Regions from separate parts of the Streptomyces sp. NPDC051180 genome, predicted to be linked through region 2. Evidence: riboswitches for the same ligand, from Rfam matches in the RefSeq annotation. Region 2 holds a riboswitch; the other holds the start of a gene.

Region 1 (7,368 bases), on a different contig from region 2:
AGCGCCGGCGCCAGCTTCCAGACCGCCATGAGGATCGGGAAGTTCCAGGGGATGATCTGCGCGACGACGCCGAGCGGCTCGTGGAAGTGGTACGCGACGGTGTCGTCGTCGATCTCGCTGAGGGCGCCCTCCTGGGCCCGCAGCGCGCCCGCGAAGTAGCGGAAGTGGTCGACGGCGAGGGGGATGTCCGCGGCGAGGGTCTCGCGGACCGGCTTGCCGTTGTCCCACGTCTCGGCGACCGCGAGCGCCTCCAGGTTGCTCTCCATGCGGTCCGCGATCCGCAGCAGGACGGCGGCGCGCTCCGCCGGTGCCGTGCGGCCCCACGCGGGGGCCGCGGCGTGCGCCGCGTCCAGGGCGCGCTCCACGTCCTCGGCGGTGCCGCGGGCGATCTCCGTGAAGGGGCGGCCGTCGACGGGGCTCGGGTTCTCGAAGTAACCCCCGCCGGCCGGAGCGACGTACTCGCCTCCGATCCAGTGGTCGTAGCGGGCCTGGTACGACATGAGCGCGCCCTCGGTACCGGGTGCGGCGTAACGGGTCATGGGCTGGCCTCCCTGGGACGCGCCGGCCGTCCCTGGCCGGCGCTCACCGGCGAGTGTGGCGACCTGTACGTTGCAACCCCGTTGCACCGGAGGACAGTTCCGCCTCCAGCGCGTGCAGCCGGGCGCGTACGGGGGGCAGCTGGGACGCCGGAACCGCGGCGCACAGGGCCCGCCAGACCACCACGTCGTCCTCGCCCCAGGTGCTGTACGCCCAGTCGGCGAGCAGTCCGGGATCGCCCCGGTCGACCAGGGCCGCCCGCAGCCGCCCCGCGAGGCGCTCCCTGAGCCGTACGACCCCCGGAGCCGTCGACGAGGGGAGCAGCGGGCCCGGGTACTCCCCGGCCGCCGCCGCGACTGCCCCGGAGGCCAGTCGCCGGTCCACGGCGGCGAAGTCCGCGTCCACGCTGTCCGCGAGCCGGTAGGGGCGGGACGCCAGGACCTCGGGACCGAGCAGGGAGCGCAGCCGGGAGAGTTCCGCGCGCAGGGTCACGGGGGTGACCGACTCGTCTTCGTAGAGCAGGGTGAGCAGTTCGTCGCCGCTCACGCCGTCCGGCCGGTGCGCGAGGAGCACCAGGATCTCGCTGTGCCGGCGGCTGAGCCGCACCCGCCGCCCGCCGACCGACAGGACGGCCTCGTCACGCCCGAGCGCCGACAGCGTGATCCGCCCCGGCTGGGGGGCCGGTGCGAGCAGCGCCAGCTGGGACTCGGCGGCCCGCGCCACGGCCTGCACGAAAGCAAGGCTGTGCGGGTGCGCCAGTGGGGCGCCGCCCGTGATGTCGACCGCGCCGAGGACGCGTCCGGTGCGCGGGTCGTGGACGGGGGCGGCGGCGCAGGTCCACGCGCGGACGGTGTGCCGGAAGTGCTCGGCGGCGACGACCTGCACCGGCCGGTCGACGGCGAGGGCGGTGCCCGGCGCGTTGGTTCCCGCGGCCGACTCCGACCAGCGGGCCCCGGCCACGAAGTTCATGCCCCGGGCCTTGCGCAACGTGGCCGGGTGTCCCTCGACCCACAGCATCCTGCCCGCCGCGTCGCAGACGGCGAGCAGATGCTCCCCGTCCGTCGCGTACGCCCCCATCAGCTCGCGGATCACCGGCATCGCCGCCGCCATCGGATGGCCGTCGCGGTAGGCGGCGAGTTCGTCCTCGTCGAGTTCGACCCGGGCCGCTCCGTCCTGGTTCACGCGCGCGCGTGCGGAGCGCCGCCAGGAGGCGGCGACCAGCGGCCGCGCGTCCCCGCCGGCCGGGCGGGTCTCCCGGGGGACCCGGCTCGGTTCGTGGTGCTGGTCCCGGCCGGTCTCCGGGCCTGGTCCGGGGCTCGGGTCCGCACCGAAGCGTGCGTCCCGCTCCCACGCCGGTCCCGCTCCGCCGGTCACCCATCCGTCGCTCAACTCGGCCTCCTCGTCGAGGTCGTCACGGCCCGTCCGGCCCATCGTGGTGGCCGCGCGGGCCGTCGACAAGCAGCCGGACGCCGTCGTCCGCGCACCCTGTCCGGGACGCGCCCCGAACCGCTCACGTAGAGTGGGGCTCGGGCCGTGACTGGCGCTTGAGGTGGATCACCACCGGGGAGCGGCCCGGTGGGCCGCGTCGTGAGGGCGCGGTGCCGCCGATGCCGTGCGCCTGGGCGAGACACCTGTCACAGACGACGCCCAGGAGTTGCCATGTCCACCAGCACCGCCACCCTCATGGACGGCACGGCCCTCGCCCGCCGTACGGTCGAGGAGACCGCCGCGCGAGCCGCCGAGGTCACCCGCCGCACGGGCGTCACCCCGTGTCTCGCGACCGTCCTCGTCGGCGCGGACCCCGCCTCCGTCACGTACGTGAAGATGAAGCAGAACCGCTGCGCGAAGGCCGGAATCCGCTCCCGGCACGTCGAGCTGCCCGCCGAGACGACCACCGAGGAACTCGTGGCCGCGATCACGGCCCTGTCCGAGGACCCCGAGGTCCACGGCATCCTCCTGCAGCACCCGGTCGGCCCGCACATCGACGAGCGCGCCGCCTTCGAGGCCATCGCCCCCGAGAAGGACGTCGACGGCGTGACCATGGCGTCCTTCGCCGCCATGGGCTTCGGACTGCCCGGGTTCGTCTCCTGCACGCCCGGCGGCATCATGCGCCTCCTCGACGCGTACGACGTCGAGCTCAGCGGCAAGCGGGCCGTCGTGGTCGGCCGCAGCGCGATCCTGGGCAAGCCCGCGGGGCTGCTGCTCCTCGGCCGGGACGCCACCGTCACCTACTGCCACTCGCGCACCAAGGACCTCTCCTCCGTCGTCCGCGAGGCCGACATCCTCGTGGCGGCCGTCGGCAAGCCGAACTTCATCAAGGGCGAGGACATCAAGCCGGGCGCCGTCGTCATCGACGCCGGCTACAACCCGGGCAACGTCGGCGACGTCGACTTCGCCTCGGCCGCCGAGCGCGCCTCCCTCATCACCCCCGTGCCGGGCGGCGTCGGCCCCATGACCATCGCCGTCCTCCTCGCCCAGACGGTGGAGGGCGCGGAGCGCCAGCTCGGCCTGTAGCGCTTGTTCGGCGGGGCCAGTCGCGTCGGCTGCGCCGGCGGCACCGGCCCCACCTGCGCCCCCGCCCGACCCGCCCTCCCCGCCTGGTCTGCTCGACCCGTCCGGACCGGGGAGGCGGAGGCCGGGAGGTCTAGCAGGTCGGGCAGGCCGGAGGCGGGACCTCCCGACGCCTGGTGGACCGGCCCCGGCCTTCCTACGCGCCCTCGCCCGCGCCACCGGCCGTCAGGGCCGTCGCCAGGGCCACCGCCGGGTCCCGGTCAGCCGGCCCCGCCGGGGACCAGTCCGCACCCGCTCCGGCGTACGGCCACCAGCGACCGTCGGGGCCGAGCCGGAGCTGGGCACGCGTGCCCTCGGCCGACCACCGGGAGCCGGACCGCCGCAGCTCGGGCCGCTCGTCGTCCTCCCATGCCTCGGACAGCCGGGCGCCCGCCCGGGTCAGGGTCTCCGCATCGGGGTCCCACTCGTCCTCCAGTACGGACAGGGCGGCGGCGCCGCCCAGCCGCCACGCGCGCGTGGCACGGTCCAGCTCCGTCGGCGTGCGGCCGGAGCCGGAGGCGAGCCGTGCCGTGATCCACGGCACGGGGGAGTCCACGGCGAGCCGTACGGCGTCCTGGGCGGCCGTCAGCCGCGGTCCGGCCACGTCCCCTTCGGGGAGAGCGCCCACGGCGGAGGCACGCGCGGACCACGTGTCGTGCACGGCCGAGGAATCGCGCGCGCCCGCCACGCCCGGTGCCGGGCGGGGACCCGTGGGACCACCGAGTGCCGTCACGAGCATGCGATGGGCGCGGGCCGCCGCATCCGTCGCCAGGAACTCCAGCGCCGTCGGGTCGACGCCGGGCTCCGGGTCCGTCTCCGTGTCCAGGGAGGGCGAGTACCCCGGAGCCGGGAGAGCGGTCGGAGGCGCCGGCAACGGCGGCAGCAGGAACCCCTCGGAGTACGCCTCGGCGGCCGGCACTCCCGGCATGCCGCCGACGCCCACCGGGGCGTCCGCATCCGGCGAGCCGTCGCCGCCCCGCCCTCCACGTGCCTCGGGCGCGGAGGCGCGCGCGGCGCTGCGCGCCTGGAGCTGGTCCAACAGGGCCCGCTCGCCGCGTCCCCGCATCAGCAGCAGGACGAAAGGGTCCTCGTCGAGCAGGCGCGCCACCTGGTAGCAGAGCGCCGACGTGTGCGGGCAGTGGTCCCAGGCGTCACAGCCGCACTCGGGGTCGAGGTCGCCGACGCCCGGCAGCAGATCGAGGCCGACGGCCGCCGCGTCCTCCACCAGGTGGGGCGGCATCTCGCGGTCGAGAAGCGCCGCGATGTGCCCCGCGCTGTCCACGGCGAGGTCGAGCAGCCGCTCCCACTCGTCCTCCGAGAGCTCCCGCACGAGGACGTCGCTGCGGTACGCCGTCCCGTCGCGGTCCTTGACGATCGCCGTGAGCCGGCCGGGCCGCACGGTCACGGCGCCCACCGCGCCCGCGCGCGCGTGCCGGCGTCCGGCCTTGAGCTGCACGTTGTCCAGTGCGGTGTCCTCCAGGGCCTTGAGCCAGGCCCTGCCCCACCAGGTCCGGGCGAACGCCGTGCCCTTCGCCGGCGGCAGCGCCGCGAACGTCCGCTCGTCACCGCCGTGACCGCCGCCCGTCGTTCGCCCGTGGCCGCCCGGGGTCCCGTCGCCGTACCCGTGACCTCGTCCGGTCCCGCTCATCGTCCGTCCCCTTGCAGTCGCACCAGCTCCGCCAGTTCGGCGTCGGTCAGTTCGGTCAGCTCCCGCGGAGCGTCCGCTCCGGTCCCGAGCACACTGTCCGCGAGCTCCTTCTTGCGGTCGAGCATGGCCGCGATCCGGTCCTCGACCGTGCCCTCGGCGATCAGCCGGTGAACCTGTACCGGCCGGTCCTGTCCGATCCGGTAGGCACGGTCGGTGGCCTGAGCCTCGACGGCCGGGTTCCACCAGCGGTCGTAGTGGACGACGTGCTCGGCCCGGGTCAGGTTGAGCCCCGTCCCGGCGGCCTTGAGGGAGAGCAGGAAGACGGGCACCTCCCCGTCCTGGAAGCGGGCGACCATCGCCTCGCGCTCGGCGACGGGCGTGCCGCCGTGCAGGAACTGCGTCCGCACCCCACGCGCCGCCAGGTGCGCCTCCAGGAGCCGGGCCATCGCCACGTACTGGGTGAAGACGAGCGTGCGCGCGCCCTCGGCGAGGATGGTGTCGAGGAGTTCGTCGAGCAGTTCGAGCTTCCCCGACCGGCCCCCGATGCGGGGCCGGTCCTCCTTGAGGTACTGGGCGGGGTGGTTGCAGATCTGCTTGAGGGCCGTCAGGAGCTGCATGACGAGCCCCCGGCGCTCCATGCCGTCGGCGTCGGCGATCGCGGCCAGCGTCTCCCGTACCACCGCTTCGTAGAGACCTGCCTGTTCCGGCGTCAGGGAGACGGCCCGGTCGGTCTCGGTCTTCGACGGCAGTTCGGGTGCGATGCCGGGGTCGGACTTGCGGCGGCGCAGCAGGAACGGGCGGACGAGGGTGGCCAGCCGCTCGGCGGCGGCCGGGTCCGTACCGCCCTCGACGGCGGCGGCGAACCGGGTCCGGAAGGCGCCCAGGCTGCCGAGCAGCCCCGGCGTGGTCCAGTCGAGGATCGCCCACAGCTCCGAGAGGTTGTTCTCGACCGGTGTGCCGGACAGGGCCACGCGTGCGCGTGCCCCGATGGTCCGCAGCTGCCGGGCCGTCGCCGAGTACGGGTTCTTGACGTGCTGGGCCTCGTCCGCGACGACGAGTCCCCAGTTCCGTGCGGCGAGCCGCTCGGCGTCGAGTCGCATGGTGCCGTACGTGGTGAGGACGAAGCCGCTCCCGGGCAGATCGTCCAGGTCGCGCGTCGCGCCGTGGAAGCGCCGCACCGGTGTGCCGGGCGCGAACTTCTCGATCTCCCGCTGCCAGTTGCCCATCAGGGAGGTGGGGCACACGACCAGCGTGGGGCCGGCGGCGGCCGGGTCGGTCTGACGGTGCAGGTGGAGGGCGATCGCGGTGATCGTCTTGCCGAGCCCCATGTCGTCGGCGAGACAGCCGCCGAGTCCGAGCGAGGTCATGCGGTGCAGCCAGTCGAGTCCGCGCAGCTGGTAGTCGCGCAGGGTCGCGGTGAGCGCGGCGGGCGGGCCGATCTCCGGCCGGCCTCCCTCGGGGTCGGCCAGCCGCTCGCGCAGCCGCTCCAACCAGCCTGTCGCCGCCACCTCGACGGTGCGCCCGCCGACCTCGGTCGTGCCGGTGAGCACGGCCGCGAGGGCGTCCACGGGCGTCACCTTGTGGTCCTGCCGGGCGGTCGCCGCGCGCACCTCGGCCGGGTCGACGAGGACCCACCGGTCGCGCAGCCGGACCAGCGGCCGGCCCGCCTCGGCGAGCGCGTCGAGCTCGGCCCGAGTCAGCTCGTGGTCGCCGACGGCGAAGCGCCAGTGGAACGCGAGCAGGGCGTCGGCGGAGACGAAGGAGGGCAGCCCCGATGCGGACGCGCCGGAAGCCGGGCCCTCACCGTCAGCGTCGGGCGCGGAACCGATTCCAGCCGGTTCCGCACCGATGCCACCGGGTTCCCCGCCGATACCGTCCGGGTCCGCGCCGATGCCGCCCGGCTCCGTGCCGACGGGTCCGATCGCCGCGCGGGCCGTCAGCCGGTCCGACAGCTCGCGCGGCCAGTGGATCTGCACGCCGGTCGCCGCGAGGGCGCGGGCGGCCGGGCCCAGGAGCTCGGCGACCTCCTCGTCGGCCAGTTCGACGGTGTCGGGGACGGCCGAGGCGAGCAGGGGTGCCAGGGGCGGCCACGCGCGCGCGGCGCGCCGCAGCGCGAGCAGGGCGTCCATGCGGGCCCTCGGGCCGAAGGCCGCTCCCGTCGGTCCCGAGCCCGCCCACACCTCCGCCGCGTCCGCGACCAGGGTCGGGTCGGCGACGCCGTGCAGCTGGAGCACGGCGCGGAAGGCCGGCGCGTCCTCGGACTCGGCGGTGAAGCCGGGCAGTTCGAGCCGGAGCGACAGCCGGACGCCGGCGTCGTGCACGGCGGCCACATCGGCGGCCCACGCGCGCTGCTCGGGAAGCAGCCGCGGTTCGTCGGCGGCGAAAGCGGGGCCCCCGGCCGCGAGAGGAGCCGCCGGGGTACGGGGAAGGGTGTCCGCGACCGCGTCGGCGAAGGCACGGAGCAGCGCCTCGGGATCGGGCAGCAGGAGCGGCTCGGCCGGTGAGAGCGGCACGGCGTGGGCCACGGGCGGCATGGACGCGGCGAGCGTGCGCAGCTCCGCCACCTCCTCCGGTCCGAGGGGGCCGACCCGCCATGCGTCGTGGTCTCCGGCGGTGAGGCCGGGCAGGAGGAG
Region 2 (7,368 bases):
CGGCCGTGGCCGCCGACTCGCCCGAGACCCGGGTCAGCGGCATCGCCGCCGGGCTCCATGCTGTCCTGGCCCTGCCGCCCGGCACCGAACAGGAGGTCCTGCGGGCCGCCGCGTGGCACGGCCTCGCCGTCCAGGGCCTCGGAGCGTTCCGCCGTCCCACCGTGCCCGCCACCCTCGACGGCCTCGTCGTCGGCTACGCCACGCCCCCGGACAGCGGCTGGCAGAGCGCCCTCCGCGCCCTGTGCCGGGTCCTGCCCTGAGCGGGCCGGGGCGCCCGCGTCAGGGCGTCCCGGGGTTCCGCTCCGGCGCCGGGTCGTGGCCCACCTCCAGGGGCGTGCCCGCGCTTCCGGGGCCCGCCTCGTCCGCCGGCGCGGGCGGCTCGCCGAAGCGGGCCAGGGTGAGGGAGCCGGCGACGGCGACGGCGAAGCCGGTGACCGCCAGCCAGCCGAGGCCCTCGCGGGTGCGGTCGCCGAGCCAGACGACCCCGACGACGGCCGGACCGACCGTCTCGCCCAGCACCGCGCCGGCCGTCGCCGTGGTGACCGCGCCCCGCTGCAGCGCCGAGGTCAGCAGGAGGAACGCGGCCCCGCCGCCGACGAGGAGCGCGTACCAGGCGGGGTCGGCGAAGTCGATGCCGTCGATGAGCCGGACCGCCACCTCGACCACCCCGAAGCCGAAGCCCGCGCCGAGACCCAGGACCAGGGCGCGGGAGCGCGGCGGCAGCCGGCCCGCCACCATGCCGAGCAGCAGCACGCCGAAGGCGACCGCCAGCAGCGCCCAGGGCAGGGCGTCCGGGACCTCCCGGTGGCCCTCCTTGCCGGAGGCGACCGCCAGCATCGCCAGTCCGGCGCAGACCACGCCGACGGCCGTCCACTCCACCCGCTTCAGCCGCACGTGCAGGACCCTGGAGGCGATCACCGCCGTGACGGCCAGGCTCGCGGCGAGCGCCGCGCCCACCACGTAGATGGGCAGCGTCCGCAACGCCACGATCTGCAGGGCGAACCCCAGTCCGTCCATGCCGAGGCCGGCGATGTACCGCCACTGCCGCAGCGCCCGCCACATCAGCGCGACGTCGACGCCACTGCCCGTCCCCGGCTCGGCGGCACGGGCCGCCATCGCCTGGAACACCGAGGCCGCGCCGAAGCAGACGGACGAGGCCAGCGCACAAATCATCCCGAGAAGCACGAAACGACTCTAGGCGCTGAGGCCGGAAATCACCGGCCTACACTGTGCGGTCGCGACGGTCGTGACCGCGACGGACGCGACCGCGAAGGGGAGGGCGACGGACATGCGCAGGCTCAGGTCGAGCACGGTGGTGCTCGGTGGGATGGGTGTGCTCGCGGCGACGATCACCGCGTGCGGATCGGATCCGGACAAGCGGTGCGTCGATCCGCTGACCCGCGAGGAGCTGCCCAGCTACCGCTGCGAGAGCGGCGGCGGGAACGACGACGACGACAACGGCTCCACCCACCGCGGCGCGTACTACTACGGCGGCTCCGTCAGCGACCGCAAGGTGAGCGGCGGCAGCTTCGACAGGAAGGCCGTCGACACCGGAGGCTTCGGCTGCTCCGGCACCGGCGGCGGCTGAGGCGGACGCGGCACCGTGGAACGGCACACCATCGAGCCCCGCCCGGGCTGGCAGCAGACGGTGGAGGAGCAGGGGCTCGTCTACCCGCTGACCCGCCATCCGGACGGTTCGCTGCGCCCGTACTGGGACGAGAGCGCGTACTACTCGTTCACCCTGCCCGAGGTCGAGGCCCTGGAGGAGGTCGTCGAGGAACTGCACGCGATGAGCCTCGCGGCGGCCGCGCACATCGTCGAGCGGGACCGGTTCGCCGAGCTCGGGATCACCGACCCCCGGCTGCGCGACCTGGTCGCCGAGTCATGGCGCCGGCGTGCCGAACTCCCCTCCCTCTACGGCAGGTTCGACCTCCGCTACGACGGCACGGGCCCGGCGAAGATGCTGGAGTACAACGCCGACACGCCGACCTCGCTCGTCGAGGCCGCGAGCCCGCAGTGGTTCTGGATGGAGGAACGGTTCCCCGGCGCCGACCAGTGGAACTCCCTCCACGAACGGCTCGTCGACGCCTGGAGGCGGCAGGCCCGCCTGCTCCCGCCCGGCCCGCTGCACTTCGCCCACTCGGACGGCGACGAGCTCGGCGAGGACCTGATGACAGTCGCGTACCTGCGCGAGACGGCCCAGCAGGCCGGGCTCGACACCGAGGCGCTCTCCGTCGAGCGGATCGGCTGGGACCGGCTCTCCCGCCGCTTCGTGGACGACCGGCTCCGCTTCATCCGCAGCTGCTTCAAGCTCTACCCGTGGGAGTGGCTGACCACCGACCGCTTCGGCCGGCACGTCCTGGACACCCTCGACAACGGCGGCGGCACCGGCACCACCTGCTGGATCGAACCGGCCTGGAAGATGCTGCTCTCCAACAAGGCGCTGCTCGCCGTCCTGTGGGAGCTGTACCCGGGCCACCCGAACCTGCTCCCCGCCTACCTCGACGGACCGCGCGAACTCGCCACGACCGCCGGCTGGGTCGCCAAGCCCCTGCTCGGCCGCGAGGGCGCGGGCGTCACCCTGCACGAGGCCGGGACGGAGCCGTTCGTCCGGGACGGGGAGGCGTGCTGCTACCAGGAGCTGTCCCCGCTGCCCGACTTCGACGGCAACCGGGTGGTGCTCGGCGCGTGGGTCGTCGAGGACGAGGCGGCGGGGCTCGGGATCCGGGAGTCGGCGGGGCCCGTCACCGACGAGTACGCCCGCTTCCTCCCGCACGTGATCCTCTGAGGGCCCTTCCCCCGCCCCCGGGGGCGGCTACTCCGCGACGTACTCCCTCAGCGGCGCGGGCGTCAGTCCGGCGGCCTCGGCCAGGTCGAGCGCGCGCGTCAGGTCCTGCGTCACCGTCTCGTTGAAGTGCAGCAGGATGATGTCGCCGGCCTTCAGCCGCGGGGCGGGCGGAGTCCACTGGCCCCAGGTGGTGAGGTCGTACGTCCAGGTCACGACCGCCTTCGCGCCGCAGGCCCGGGCGGTGGTCCGGGTGGTCGCGTCGAAGGTGCCGTACGGCGGGCGCAGCAGCCGCGGCCCGTCGCCGAACCGTGCGAGATGGCTGTCGCGGGCCCCGCACACCTGCGCCCTCTGGCCGGCGGCGTCGAGGGTGGTGAGGTCCGGGTGGTCGAGGGTGTGGTTCTCGACGCGCGAGCGGCCCTGGTCGAGCAGCGTGTGGAAGTAGCCGGAGTCGTACGCGTAGGCGCCGGGGAGCAGGAACAGCGAGGCGGGGACCCGGCGGTCCAGCAGCAGCCGCGCGGCCGCCGGGTCGTGGTACCAGCCGTCGTCGACGGTGATGAAGACGACCGGGTCGGTGGTCTCGACGCGGGAGACCACCGGGACGGGCTCGGGCCAGGCCGCCCCGGGGGCGGCGTGCGCGGGTCCCGCGACCGCGCCGAGGAGCGCGAGCGGGACGAGGGCGGCGAGCGCGGCACGCACCGCGTGACGCAGACGGAGTCTCGGCATGGCCGCATCATTGGCCTAGACCAACTGTCGTGTCAATGCCCCGAGTTGCCCCGGCCCGCCCCTGTCCCGCCTCCCGTCCCGCCCTTCGTCAGGCGTCCTGTCCGGCGCGCTGTTCCCTTGCCCGCCCGCGCCCCGGCCGGCGCCCCGCACGTGCCCCGACCGGACGCCGTCACTCCGAGAGGACGGCCCTCAACTGCTCCAGGCCCCAGTCCAGGTCCTCCTTGGAGATCACCAGCGGCGGGGCGATCCGGATCGTCGAACCGTGGGTGTCCTTCACCAGCACCCCCCGCTCCATCAGCCGCTCCGAGATCTCCCGGCCGGTGCCGCGGGCCGGCGTGATGTCCACCCCGGCCCACAGGCCGCGCCCGCGCACCGCCTCCACCGCGCCGCCGCCGACGAGCAGCCCCAGCTCCGCGTGGAGGTGCTCGCCCAGCTCCGTCGCCCGCTCCTGGTACTCGCCCGTCCGCAGCATCGCGATCACCTCCAGGGCCACCGCGCAGGCCAGCGGGTTCCCGCCGAAGGTCGAACCGTGCTCGCCCGGCCGGAAGACTCCCAGCACGTCCCGGTCGGCGACCACCGCCGACACCGGCACCACGCCGCCGCCCAGCGCCTTCCCCAGGATGTACACGTCGGGGACCACGCCCTCGTGCTCGCACGCGAACGTCCGCCCCGTCCGGCCGAGGCCCGACTGGATCTCGTCCGCCATGAACAGCACGTTCCGCCGGCGCGTCAGCTCCCGGACGCCCGCCAGATAGCCGGCCGGCGGCACCAGGACCCCCGCCTCGCCCTGGATCGGCTCCAGCAGCACCGCCACCGTGTTCTCCGTGACCGCCGCCTCCAGGGCCGTCAGGTCCCCGTACGGCACGATCTCGAACCCCGGCGTGTACGGGCCGAAGTGGTCCCTCGCCTCGTGGTCCGTGGAGAAACTCACGATCGTCGTCGTCCGGCCGTGGAAGTTGTTCGCCGCGACCACGATCTTCGCGTGCCCGTCCGGCACGCCCTTGACCTCGTACCCCCACTTCCGGGCGGTCTTCACGGCCGTCTCGACCGCCTCCGCCCCGGTGTTCATCGGCAGCACCGCCTCCTTGCCGCACAGCTCCGCGAGCCGCGTGCAGAACTCGGCGAAGCGGTCGTGGTGGAACGCCCGGGACGTCAGCGTCACCCGCTCCAGCTGGGCCTTCGCGGCGTCGATCAGACGCCGGTTGCCGTGCCCGAAGTTGAGCGCCGAGTACCCGGCGAGCATGTCGAGGTAGCGACGGCCCTCGACATCGGTCATCCAGGCGCCGTCCGCCGAGGCGACGACGACCGGAAGGGGGTGGTAGTTGTGCGCGCTGTGCGCGTCCGCGGCAGCGATCGCGTCTTCTGTCCTCGACACGGGATCTCCGTTCGTCCTGCGGATCGGGGGTGACCCAGGGGGCTGTGGCCCCTTTCATATCGTCGCTCGGATGCCGGACGGGGAAACCTCGGCGACGGCGCGCCCGCTAGTCTGGAAACACGCACGGCGACTGGCGTACGGGGAAGCGACCCCGGGGGAGCCGTGCGCGGCAGACCACACGAGACGCCGCTCGCCTGGGCGTCACGGGACCGAAGTCCCGCGTGGCGCCGCGCCTTCCACGCAGTGCCCCGGGGCCCCCGACGCCCGGAGGACACCTCATGACCGCTCCGCAGCAGCACCCCGCCCTCGCCGCCGCCGACCCCGAACTCGCCGCCCTCGTCGGTGCCGAGGAACGGCTCCAGAGCGAGACGCTGCGCCTCATCCCCAGCGAGAACTACGTCTCCGCCGCCGTGCTGGAGGCATCCGGCACGGTCCTCCAGAACAAGTACAGCGAGGGCTACCCCGGCCGCCGCTACTACGAGGGCCAGCAGAACATCGACCAGGTCGAGAGCCTCGCGATCGAGCGCGCCAAGGCCCTCTTCGGCGTCGACCACGCCAACGTCCAGCCCTACTCCGGCTCCCCGGCCAACCTCGCCGTCTACCTCGCCTTCGCCGAGCCCGGCGACACCGTCATGGGCATGGCCCTGCCGATGGGCGGCCACCTCACCCACGGCTGGGGCGTCTCCGCCACCGGCCGGTGGTTCCGCGGCGTCCAGTACGGCGTACGCCACGACACCGGCCTGGTCGACCTCGACGAGGTCCGCGAACTGGCCCTGAAGGAGCGCCCGAAGGTCATCTTCTGCGGCGGCACCGCACTGCCCCGCACGATCGACTTCGCCGCCTTCGGCGAGATCGCCCGCGAGGCCGGCGCCGTCCTCGTCGCCGACGTCGCCCACATCGCCGGCCTCATCGCGGGCGGCGCCCACCCGTCCCCGGTCGGGCACGTGGACGTCGTCTCCACCACCACCCACAAGACCCTCCGCGGCCCGCGCGGCGCCATGCTCATGTCCCGCGAGGAGCACGCCAAGGCCCTCGACAAGGCCGTCTTCCCCGGCCTCCAGGGAGGCCCCCACAACCAGACCACCGCCGCCATCGCCGTCGCCCTCCGCGAGGCGTCCCGGCCCTCCTTCCGCGACTACGCCCACGCGGTCGTCGCCAACGCCCGGGCCCTCGCCGAGGCGCTCCTCGCGCGTGGCTTCGACCTGGTCTCCGGCGGCACCGACAACCACCTGATCCTGATGGACCTCACCCCCAAGCAGGTCCCGGGCAAGATCGCCGCGAAGGCCCTCGACCGGGCCGGCATCGTCGTGAACTACAACACCGTCCCCTACGACCCCCGGAAGCCCTTCGACCCCTCCGGCATCCGCATCGGCACCCCCTCCCTCACCTCCCGGGGCCTGGGCACGGAGCACATGGCCCAGGTCGCCGACTGGATCGACCGCGCCGTCACCGCCGCCGGCACCGGCGACGAGGACACCCTCCGCACCGTCCGCGCCGAGGTCGCCGACCTCATGTCCGCCTTCCCGGCCCCCGGCCTCCCGACCTGACCCACGGCCCGACGCCCCGCCGGCCCGCCCCGCCCCTGGGTCCAGGGCCTGTCCGGCCCGATCCGGGGTCCAGGGCCTCGTCCGGCCCCGACCAGCGGTCCCACGGCCGGTCCGGCCCGACCAGCGGTCCCACGGCCCGGCCGGCGCGACCCCCAGCCCGGAGGAGGCCCGTCAGCCCGTCGACTCGGCGGTGCGGCGTGCCTCCTCCGGGTCCGGTATGCCCTCCAGGCGGAAGGTCAGCGCGCCCCCGCTCCTCGTCCAGAGGAGCGTGGGGCCCGCCGTGCGGACCTCGTGCGTCCAGGCCGCGCCCGAGCCGTCGGTCAGCGGGAAGGTGAGCAGATGGGGGGCGGCGATCCAGTAGCCCTGGGCCCCGTCGGGAAGATCCACCCAGCGGGGCGGGGTCCGCACCTGCTTGGCGAAGCCGATGTCCAGGCGGCCCGGGAACTCGTCGAGCCGCACCCCACGCTCCCCCTCGCGCCAGCACAGGGTGATCACCGCGCGACCGTGCACGGCCGACCCCGTCACCGAGACCGCGTCCGGCACGCCGAGCGCTCCCGGTACGAGCGGCTCGAAGCCCGCCAGACGGCCCGCCTCCCGCAGCGGGACCGGATCCGGGCAGCCGGGCACCGCGCCGGCGGCCGGCACCGAGCCCTCCGGGTCGTACCGCACGGCGACCCCGCCGAAGCCGAACCAGTCCGCCACCGTCGCCCGCACCGGCGGGGTGAGCAGCAGCACGATCAGCACCCCGGTGAACCCCGCCACCAGCGCGCGCCACCGCTCGCGCGCCCCCGCGCGCACCGATGCCCACCACCGCCGCCGGACCGGCGAGGGCTCCGGCACCGGCGTCGGGACCCGCTCGGCGAGGAGCTGCGCGAGGACCCGCTCGGCCATCGACTCACCGTCGACGTCCGGCACCCTCAGTCGCCGCCCCAGCC

The links. A riboswitch is a leader RNA that binds a small molecule or an ion and turns the genes downstream of it on or off. The one in region 2 is predicted to bind ZMP and ZTP.
Region 1: linked by a shared signal. The riboswitch ahead of AB0424_RS02775 (bifunctional 5,10-methylenetetrahydrofolate dehydrogenase/5,10-methenyltetrahydrofolate cyclohydrolase) and the one ahead of glyA (serine hydroxymethyltransferase) in region 2 are both predicted to bind ZMP and ZTP.

Annotation. Positions count from the first base shown of each region.
Region 1 is NZ_JBFBBC010000001.1:619,250-626,617, reverse strand. It holds gene AB0424_RS02785 (aldehyde dehydrogenase family protein) at 1-539, opposite strand, end outside; gene AB0424_RS02780 (GAF domain-containing protein) at 583-1,995, opposite strand; ZMP/ZTP riboswitch at 2,061-2,168, shown strand; gene AB0424_RS02775 (bifunctional 5,10-methylenetetrahydrofolate dehydrogenase/5,10-methenyltetrahydrofolate cyclohydrolase) at 2,197-3,051, shown strand; gene AB0424_RS02770 (SWF or SNF family helicase) at 3,245-4,735, opposite strand; gene AB0424_RS02765 (SNF2-related protein) at 4,732-7,368, opposite strand, start outside.
Region 2 is NZ_JBFBBC010000005.1:412,436-419,803, forward strand. It holds gene AB0424_RS13265 (PLP-dependent aminotransferase family protein) at 1-260, shown strand, start outside; gene AB0424_RS13270 (hypothetical protein) at 280-1,173, opposite strand; gene AB0424_RS13275 (hypothetical protein) at 1,289-1,588, shown strand; gene AB0424_RS13280 (glutathionylspermidine synthase family protein) at 1,604-2,788, shown strand; gene AB0424_RS13285 (polysaccharide deacetylase family protein) at 2,816-3,511, opposite strand; gene rocD (ornithine--oxo-acid transaminase) at 3,681-4,886, opposite strand; ZMP/ZTP riboswitch at 5,003-5,093, shown strand; gene glyA (serine hydroxymethyltransferase) at 5,165-6,433, shown strand; gene AB0424_RS13300 (hypothetical protein) at 6,605-7,368, opposite strand, start outside.